One region of the Kitasatospora sp. NPDC040550 genome, then DNA from elsewhere that is predicted to be linked to it. Evidence: riboswitches for the same ligand, from Rfam matches in the RefSeq annotation. Region 1 holds a riboswitch; the other holds the start of a gene.
The links. A riboswitch is a leader RNA that binds a small molecule or an ion and turns the genes downstream of it on or off. The one in region 1 is predicted to bind glycine.
Positions count from the first base shown of each region.

Region 2: it holds a riboswitch for glycine, as region 1 does, so the genes downstream of both, gcvT (glycine cleavage system aminomethyltransferase GcvT) here and gcvP (aminomethyl-transferring glycine dehydrogenase) in region 1, are expected to answer to the same signal.

Region 1 is NZ_JBVIWC010000005.1:12,602-17,400, reverse strand. It holds gene gcvP (aminomethyl-transferring glycine dehydrogenase) at 1-1,889, opposite strand, end outside; glycine riboswitch at 2,126-2,229, opposite strand; gene ACZ58X_RS09690 (PRC and DUF2382 domain-containing protein) at 2,453-3,556, shown strand; gene ACZ58X_RS09685 (MFS transporter) at 3,735-4,799, shown strand, end outside.
Region 2 is NZ_JBVIWC010000007.1:47,641-52,439, reverse strand. It holds gene glyA (serine hydroxymethyltransferase) at 1-873, opposite strand, end outside; gene gcvH (glycine cleavage system protein GcvH) at 956-1,336, opposite strand; gene gcvT (glycine cleavage system aminomethyltransferase GcvT) at 1,436-2,557, opposite strand; glycine riboswitch at 2,804-2,908, opposite strand; gene ACZ58X_RS12680 (enhanced serine sensitivity protein SseB C-terminal domain-containing protein) at 3,095-3,892, shown strand; gene ACZ58X_RS12675 (enhanced serine sensitivity protein SseB C-terminal domain-containing protein) at 4,008-4,799, shown strand, end outside.

The DNA.
Region 1 (4,799 bases):
GTCTTCACCACGACCACGCGCATGCCGGCCATCACTGCGGAGGCGGCGTTGGTGCCGTGCGCCGAGGACGGGATCAGGCAGACGTCGCGCTGGGTGTCGCCGTTGGCGTGGTGGTAGGCGCGGACGGCCAGCAGGCCGGCCAGCTCGCCCTGGGAGCCGGCGTTCGGCTGGATCGAGACGGCGTCGTAGCCGGTGACCTCGACCAGCTGCTGCTCCAGCTCGCGGATCAGGGTCAGGTAGCCCGCGGCCTGGTCGACCGGCGCGAAGGGGTGCAGCTGGCCGAACTCCGGCCAGGTCACCGCCTCCATCTCGGTGGTGGCGTTGAGCTTCATGGTGCAGGAGCCCAGCGGGATCATGCCGCGGTCCAGCGCGTAGTCCCGGTCCGACAGGCGGCGCAGGTAGCGCAGCATGGCGGTCTCCGAGCGGTGGCTGTGGAAGACCGGGTGGGTCAGGTACTCGTCCTCGCGCAGCAGCGCGGCCGGCAGCGCGTCGGCGGCCTCGGCGACCTCGACCGCGGGGACGCCGAACGCGGCCCAGACGCCGGCCAGGTGCTCGCGGGTGGTGGTCTCGTCGGCGGAGACCGAGATCCGGTCCTCGCCGTCCTGGAAGACGTTGATGCCGTTGGCGCGGGCGGCGGCGGCGATCTCGGCGGCGCGGCCCGGGACGACGGCGGTGACGGTGTCGAAGAACTCGCCGTGCAGCAGCTCGACGCCGCCGGCCCGCAGGCCCTCGGCGAGGGCGGCGGCGTAGCGGTGGGTGCGGCGGGCGATGTCGGCCAGGCCGTCCGGGCCGTGGTAGACGGCGTACATCGAGGCCATCACGGCGAGCAGCACCTGGGCGGTGCAGATGTTGCTGGTGGCCTTCTCGCGGCGGATGTGCTGCTCGCGGGTCTGCAGGGCCAGGCGGTAGGCGCGGTTGCCGTCGGCGTCGACGGAGACGCCGACCAGGCGGCCGGGCAGCGAGCGGGCGTACTCGGCGCGCACCGAGAGGTAGCCGGCATGCGGGCCGCCGAAGCCCATCGGGACGCCGAAGCGCTGCGAGGTGCCGCAGGCGATGTCGGCGCCCAGCGCGCCCGGGGACTTGAGCAGGGTCAGCGCCAGCAGGTCGGCGGCGACGGCGACGATCGCGCCCAGGCCGTGCGCCTGCTCGATCACCGGGGTGAGGTCGCGGACCACGCCGGTGGCGCCCGGGTACTGCAGCAGCACGCCGAAGACGCCGCGCTCGGCGATCTCGGCCGGGATGCCCTCGGACAGGTCGGCGACGACGACCTCGACGCCGGTCGGCACGGCACGGGTGTTGATCACCGCGACGGTCTGCGGCAGGGTCTCGGCGTCGACCAGGAAGACGCCGCCCTTGACCTTGGTGACGCGGCGGGCCAGCGCCATCGCCTCGGCGGCCGCGGTGCCCTCGTCCAGCAGCGAGGAGCCGGAGGTGGGCAGGCCGGTCAGGTCGGAGACCAGGGTCTGGAAGTTGAGCAGGGCCTCCAGGCGGCCCTGCGAGATCTCCGGCTGGTACGGGGTGTACGCGGTGTACCAGGCCGGGTTCTCCATGACGTTGCGCAGGATCACCGGCGGGGTGAAGGTGCCGTAGTAGCCCAGGCCGATCATCGGCTGGAGCACCTGGTTGCGGCCGGCCAGCTCGCGCAGCTCGGCGAGGACCTGCGCCTCGCTGCGGCCGGCGGGCAGGTCGAGGGCGGTGATGGAGCGGATCGCCTCGGGAACGGCGGTGGCGGCGAGCTCGTCCAGCGAGCCGTAGCCGACGGAGGCCAGCATCTTCTCCTGCGCGGCGGCGTCGGGGCCGATGTGGCGGTTCTCGAAGGGGCTGGCCAGCTCAAGCTCGGTGAGGGTCGAGGCGCTGGTGGGGCGTCCCGCGTTCGGCTGGGCGTTCATGGTGGTCGAGGCCTCCTGGTCACGGACCGGCGGGGGTACGCACGCCGGCCGGTCGCGCCGCTGCGGACAGCGGACCGACCTGGGCGGGCGGACCCGAAAGGCCTCCCCCTCTGTCATCGGGACCTGAGAGCTTCGCCCGCACGCCGCGCGGTGGCGCGCCGTCGGCTTGCACCGTCGGTGAGGGTGGTGATCGCCGGCTCCCGCGCCGGCGGTCCTGCCCTGCTTTCCAGAGTGACCTATCCCGCACGGTACGGATGCCTGAGAGATTCCGGGGAGGAGTTGCTCCTTCGGCGCCCCGACCAGCGGTTTTCGCTGTCGGGGACTCTCCCGAGCGGGCTCGGCGGTCGCGGCCCAGGGTACCAGCGGGAGGCCTCCCGATCACGGGTGCGTCGGGTCACTCCGGGTCTACGCGCGTCCCCCGAACGGCCCAGCGCGAAGCCCGTCCGGCGCACCCCGGTCGCGCACGTCCGATTGATGGCTTTTGGTGTGAAGTGGCGGACAGGACGGGTGCTCCGACCGCCTCACCTGCGGGAGTTCCGCAGGCGCAGCGCTTGGAGGAAAGAGTGCAGACCGACATCGACCCCAGGGACCTCATCGGCCACAAGGCGGTCGACCGCAACGGGGACAAGATCGGCACGGTGGACGAGGTGTACCTGGACGACGCCACCGGGCATCCGGAATGGGCGGCCGTCCGCACCGGCATCTTCGGCCGGGACGCCTTCGTCCCGCTCACCACGAGCGAGTTCTCCGGCGACGAGCTCCGGGTGCCGTACGACAAGTCGCTGGTGAAGGACTCGCCGGACTTCGGCGTGGGCCAGCACCTGTCGCCGGCCCAGGAGCTCCAGCTCTACCGCTACTACGGCCTCGACACGCCCGTGGACGGCCGTCCGGCCACCGCGGAGCCCGCCCGGGACGACCGGCCGGACCTCGACTTCGGCACCACCACGGCCGCCGCGGCCGCCAAGCCGATCGCCTTCCACTCCCCCGACCCCGCCCCGACCACGACCGCGACGGGCACCATCACCACGACCAGCACCGGCACGACCCACACCAGCACCGACATCGCCACGGAGGCCCACGTGCGGACCCTCAGCACCCCCGCACCGATCGCCAACGGCACCGCCCCCGCGCCGGCCGCCGCCCACCTGGTCGAGCCGAAGCCGCAGCCCGCCGCGACCACCCCGGCCGCGAACGGCACCGCCGCCTCCTCGGCCCCCAGCGGCCCGGTCGAGATCACCTGCCGCGAGGAGCGGCTGGACATCACCACCGAGTGGCACGTGCTGGGCAGCGCGAAGCTGCGCAAGTACGTGACCAGCGAGGAGGTCGAGCGCCGCGTCCCGGTGGTCCGCGAGCGGGTCCGGGTGGAGCGGATGCCGGTCAGCGAAGCCGAGCTGGCCTCGCTGACCGAGAAGGAGATCGCCGAAGCGGTCGAAGAGGTCACCCTCCGTGAGGAGCGGCCGGTGGTCCGCAAGTACCTCGCCCCGATCGAGCGGGTCCGTCTGGTGGTGGAGCGCTACACGGAGGAGGAGGTGGTTCGGGACGAGCTCCGCCGCGAGCACGTCGAGGTCCACGACGACACGGCCGCCACCGTACCGGGAGAGGCGGGCGCCCAGCTCGTCCACGCGGCCGACGGCTCCCGGCCGGCCGCCCTGCGCCCGCTGGCCTGACCTTCCCCGATCACCTGATCCCCCGATCCCCCGAGGGCCCCGGACTCCGGTCCGGGGCCCTCGTCGTGTGCCGCAGTTCCCCACTTTGCCAAACCTTAACCACTCGATATTTGACATCATGAACTATCCACCCGCACAGTTACTTGAGTTCATTCACTATGTACGGGAGGAAGCAACCGTGAGTGAGGCACTACAGCCCACCACCGCGGCCGAGAAGCAGAGCAACGCCCGGGTCCTGCCGGCCCTCATCCTGGCGATGCTGTCGTTCAGCGTGGTGCAGACCGCGGTCGTCCCGATCCTGCCCTCGCTGGCCAAGGAACTGGACGTCTCCGGGTCGAACATCACCTGGCTGATGACCGCCAACCTGCTGTCCGCGGCCGTGCTGACTCCCCTGCTGGGCCGCTTCGGCGACCTCCGGGGCCGCAAGCCCATGCTGCTGATCTCGCTGGCCGGCCTGGTCGCCGGTTCGGCGCTGGCGGTCTGCACCCACTCCTTCACCTGGCTGATCGTCGCCCGCGTCCTCCAGGGCGCCGGCGGTGGCGTGATGCCGCTGGCGATCAGCATCGTCCGTGACGAGCTGCCCAAGCGGAAGGTGACCGGCGGCGTCGCCGCCATCAGCGCCTCGATGGGCGTCGGCTCCGGCCTCGGCCTGGTCGCGACCGGCCTGCTGCTGGAGCACTGGAACTACAAGTCGATCTTCTGGATGGGCCTGGCCTTCGGCCTGCTCGCCGTCGCCCTGGTCGCCTTCCGGGTCCCGACCGACCCGGTGACCGACAAGGAGGGCGGCGCCGACCCGCTCGGCGCGCTCACCCTGGCCGGCTGGCTCTCCGCCCTGCTGGTCGCGGTCAGCCAGGGCAACCACTGGGGCTGGACCTCCACCAAGACCCTCGGCCTGTTCGCCGTCGCCGCAGTGGTCGCCCTGATCTGGGGCGTCATCGAGACCAAGGTCGCCCACCCGCTGGTGGACCTCAAGATGATGGGCCGCCCGGCCGTCGCCTTCACCAACCTGGCCGGCCTGCTGATCGGCTTCGGCATGTACGGCTCGTTCATGGTCATCAGCAACTTCGCCCAGACCCCGGAGAAGCTGGCCCACTACGGCTTCACCGCGACCGTGCTGCACGCCGGCGTGATGCTGCTGCCGTCCGCGATCGGCTCGATGGTCGCCGCCCCGATCGGCGCCCTGCTGATCGCCCGCCGCGGCCCGCGCCTGCCGCTGGTCCTCGGTGGCGTCCTCGGCGCGATC
Region 2 (4,799 bases), on a different contig from region 1:
CTCCAGGGTGCGCTGCTGGCGCTCCTTGAAGTCCTCCGAGGCGGCGACCTTGAAGGCGACGGCCTTGCCCGCGATCACGTGCTCCAGCGGACCGCCCTGCTGGCCCGGGAAGACCGCGGAGTTGATCTTCTTCGCCCACTCGGCCTTGGACAGGATGACGCCGCCGCGCGGGCCGCCCAGGGTCTTGTGGGTGGTGGTGGTGACCACGTCGGCGTACGGCACCGGGTTCGGGTGCAGGCCCGCGGCCACCAGGCCGGCGAAGTGCGCCATGTCCACCATGAGCAGGGCGCCGACCTCGTCGGCGACCCGGCGGAACGCGGCGAAGTCCAGCTGGCGCGGGTAGGCGGACCAGCCGGCGATGATCAGCTTCGGCTGGTGCTCCTTGGCCAGGCGCTCGACCTCGGCCATGTCGACCTGGCCGGTCTTCTCGTCGACGTGGTACGCGACCACGTTGTAGAGCTTGCCGGAGAAGTTGATCTTCATGCCGTGGGTCAGGTGACCGCCGTGGGCCAGGTTCAGGCCCAGGATGGTGTCGCCCGGCTGGATCAGCGCGAACATCGCGGCGGCGTTGGCCTGCGCGCCCGAGTGCGGCTGGACGTTGGCGTGCTCGGCGCCGAACAGGGCCTTCACCCGGTCGATCGCGATCTGCTCGACCACGTCGACGTGCTCGCAACCGCCGTAGTACCGGCGGCCGGGGTAACCCTCGGCGTACTTGTTGGTGAGTACCGAACCCTGGGCCTCCATGACCGCCACCGGGGCGAAGTTCTCGGAGGCGATCATCTCCAGCGTGGTCTGCTGGCGGTGCAGCTCGGCGTCGACCGCGGCGGCGATCTCCGGGTCGAGGGCGTGCAGGGACTGGTTGAGAACCGTCATGGTGTGGTCTTCCCGGGGAGGAGAGCGGAGGGACGGTGGGAGCGGGACGGACCGCCGTGCTGCGGCCCGCCCCGGCGGTGGCTCAGCCCTCGGCGTGGGTGAGCTCGTCGTACTGCGCGGCGCTGAGCAGCGTGTCGGTGGTCTCCACGCGCACCTTGAACAGCCAGCCGCCCTCGAACGGGGCGCTGTTGACCAGGCTGTTGTCGTCCAGGACGTCCTCGTTGACCTCGGTGACCTCGCCGGTCACCGGGGAGTACAGGTCGCTGACCGACTTGGTCGACTCCAGCTCGCCACAGGTCTCGCCGGCGGTCACCGTGTCGCCGACCGCGGGCAGCTGCACGTAGACGATGTCACCGAGCGCGTCGGCGGCGTGCTTGGTGATGCCGACCGTCGAGACACCGTCCTCGGCGGCGGTCAGCCACTCGTGCTCCTTGGTGTACTGCAGGTGCTGGGGGTTGCTCATGGCGTCATTCTCCAGGATGGGAAGCGGGTACGACGCAGCGGGCCGCCGCACGGACGGCTCCGACGTGCGCGGATGGGAAAACGAGGGGCGGCGACGGCCTCAGCGGGCGCGCTTGTAGAACGGCAGCGCCACGACCTGGACCGGCTCGTGCTTGCCGCGGACGTCCACCGCGACGGTGCTGCCGGGGGCGGCGTGGGCCGCGTCCACGTAGGCCATCGCGATCGGCTTGCCCAGCGTGGGGGACGGCGCGCCCGAGGTGATCCGGCCGATCGGGGCGCCCTCGGTGGAGACCACCGTGTACTCGGCGCGCGGCACCCGCTTGCCCTCGGAGACCAGGCCGACCAGCACCTTCGGGGGGTTGGACTCGGCCGCGGCGGCGGCCTGCTCCAGCGCCCGGCGGCCGATGAACGCGCCCTCGTTGGTGGTCTTGTCGAAGCGCACGACCCGGCCCAGACCGGCGTCGAACGGGGTCAGGTCGGTGGACAGCTCGTGCCCGTACAGCGGCATGCCCGCCTCCAGGCGCAGCGTGTCGCGGCAGGACAGGCCGCACGGGACCAGGCCGCGGCCCTCGCCGGCGGCGGTCAGCGCCCGCCAGACCGGCTCGGCGTCGGCCGGGGCGCAGAAGATCTCGAAGCCGTCCTCGCCGGTGTAGCCGGTGCGGGCCAGCAGCACGTCCTTCCCGGCCACGGTGGCCGGGAGGATCGCGTAGTACTTGAGACCGGGCAGGTCGGCGTCGGTGGTGTCGGCCAGGATCGCGGTGGCCTCCGGACCCTGGACGGCGATCAGCGCGTAGGTGTCGCGGTCGTCGGTGACGACGGCGTCGAAGCCCTTGGCCCGGGCGATCAGCTCGTCCAGCACCAGCTGGGCGTTGGAGGCGTTGGCGACGACCAGGAAGGCGTCCTCGCGCAGCCGGTAGACGATCAGGTCGTCCAGGATGCCGCCGTCCTCGGCGCAGATCATGGTGTAGCGGGCGCGCAGCTCGCCGAGCGCGGAGACGAAGCCGACCAGCGCGTGGTCCAGCATCTCGCCGGCCTGCGGGCCGGTGACGGTGATCTCGCCCATGTGCGAGAGGTCGAACAGACCGGCCTTGGTGCGGACCGCGAGGTGCTCCTCGCGCTCGCTGCCGTAGCGCAGCGGCATGTCCCAGCCGGCGAAGTCGGTCATGGTCGCGCCGAGGGCGCGGTGCAGCGCGTCGAGCGCGGTCAGGCGGAGGGACGACATGGCCAGGAACTCCTCGGTCGGGGCACTCAGGGGTGCACGCGCCGGACCGGACCCGCTCGGGGACCGACCCCGCGCGCGGGCATGCGGCGGCGTGGGTCTCCCCATCTGTCGTCGAACCTGAGAGCTTCACCGCCCACCTGCCCGCAGCCGGCACCAGCGTCGGCTGGTTCCAGCATCGGGGACAGGACGGCGGCTTGCACCGTGGGTGGGCGCGCGACCGGGTCGTGCGCCGCTTTCCAGATGTGCCTAACCCGCGCGGTAGGGGGGCCTGAGAGATTCCGGGGAGGACTTGCTCCTTCGGCGCCGGCTGTGCCCCCTGAGGGGCACTCCGGGCTCTCCCGCGCGGGTTCGAGCGGCCGGTGTGGAGTTGTGGGGGCCCGCGGCGCATGCCGTCGGACGCGCACATCATGGCACGTCCTCGCGGAGGAGGGGAGAGGGGACCCGGTCACACCGCGGCCGGGCGGACCCGGGCCCTAAAATCATCGCGTCGGCGCAGCAGTGGGCGGCCGACCCGGCCGTGGGCCGGATCGGCGGCGCATGGAGTACCCGGTGGAGCAGCAGCAGGGGTGGGGCGGGCCGCAGGCGGCGCCGTCGGGCGGGGCGTGGCCGGCGAACGAGCTGGAGCAGGTGCTGACGGCCGCGCTGGGTGACCCGGGGGCGACCCCGCGGGTGATCGAGGTGCTGGCCCGCAGCCAGGTGTGGATCCCGCTGCCGTCCGGGGGCGACCCGGCCGGGCAGTCGCTGGACCTGCCGACCGTCGAGCTGGCCGGGGCCCCGTACGTACCGGTGTTCTCCTCGCAGGAGGTGTTCCTGCAGCAGGCGCCGGGGATGGCCTTCGCGGTCGCGCCGGCCTGGGAGTTCGCCCGCGGGCTGCCGCTGGGCGTGGGCATCGCGGTCAACCCGGAGGCGGCGGTGGGCATCCCGGTGCCGCCGCAGGGCGTGGCGGAGCTGCGGCGCGGCCCCCGGGAGGATCGCTGGGAACAGCAGCCGGAGGGGCCGACGGGCGGCCGGGTGGCCCTGCGGGAGCCGGTGCCGGGCGAGGATCCGGAGCACTTCCTGGCCGTCTGCCGGGCCGAGCTGTCGGCCTTGCCGGGGGTGTTGACCGCGCGCCGGGCACTGGCCAGCATCGAGGGCGAGCCGACCGTGATGTTCGTGGGCGTGCAGCTGGATCCGGCGGCCCCGGCCGACCCGGGGGCGGTGAACGAGGCGCTCGGCCGGGCGCTGGGAACCGCACCGCTGCCGGGCGGCGTCCACCTCGTGCTGCTCGACCTCGCCGACGACCCGGTGGTCGAGTGGTTGTTGACCCGGGTCATGCCCTTCTACTCGCGGGTGTGAGCGGGGATCCTTCACAGGCACGTCGCCGTGGCGGCGGCCGGTGCCGCGCCATAGGGTGCGTGCAGGCGGCTGACGGGCCGGCGGGTTCAGGAAAGAGGCGCGGCGAGGTGGGCGCATGAGTGCGGGAACGGGAGCGGGCGGGGCGCCGGGGCCCTGGGGCCAGGCACCGGCCGGGCGCCCGGGCGCGGACCCGGGCGGGCTGGAGCAGGCTCTGCGCGAGGTCGCGCCGGAGCGCTTCGACGCGTACGAGCGGCTGCTGCACGCGCTGGCCGACGGCCGGGTCTGGATGCTGCTCTGGCACGGTACGCCGGGCAGCCCGGACGCGCAGTACGGGAACATGGAGATCAGCGGCCACGGCTACGCGCCGGCCGTCACCTCGCCCGAGCAGCTGACGGCCTCCGGCTGGGCGCGGGCCCACGAGGTCATCTCGGGGCGGGAGATCGCCGCCTCGCTGTACCGCACCCGCTGGGGCCTGTGGCTGAACCCGCACGCGCCGGGCGGCGGGGTTGGCGTGCCCTGGGCGGACCTGCGGCGGGTCGCCGCGGGCCTGGACCGGCTGCCGGCCGGTCCGTTGAAGCTGAGCGAGCCGCAGGTCGACGCGCAGCAGTTCTTCGCCCTGCTGGAGCGGCAGGCCGGTGAGGTGCGCGCGGTGCGGGCGCTGCGCCGGGCCTGGGTGCAGCCGGCGGTGGGGGAGCCGTACCTGGCGATCGGCCTGGACCTGTACGAGAGTTCGCCGCCGGCCGTGGAGGCGGTGCGGGCGTTGATGCAGCGCGCGATCGCGGTGGCCCCGGAGGGGCTCGCGGTGTCCACGGTGGCGATGGCGGACGAGTTCGACCCGGTGGCGCTGTGGATGCGCGCCAATGCGCGGCCGTTCTTCGACCGGGAGGCCGGGCGCCCGCCGACCGGC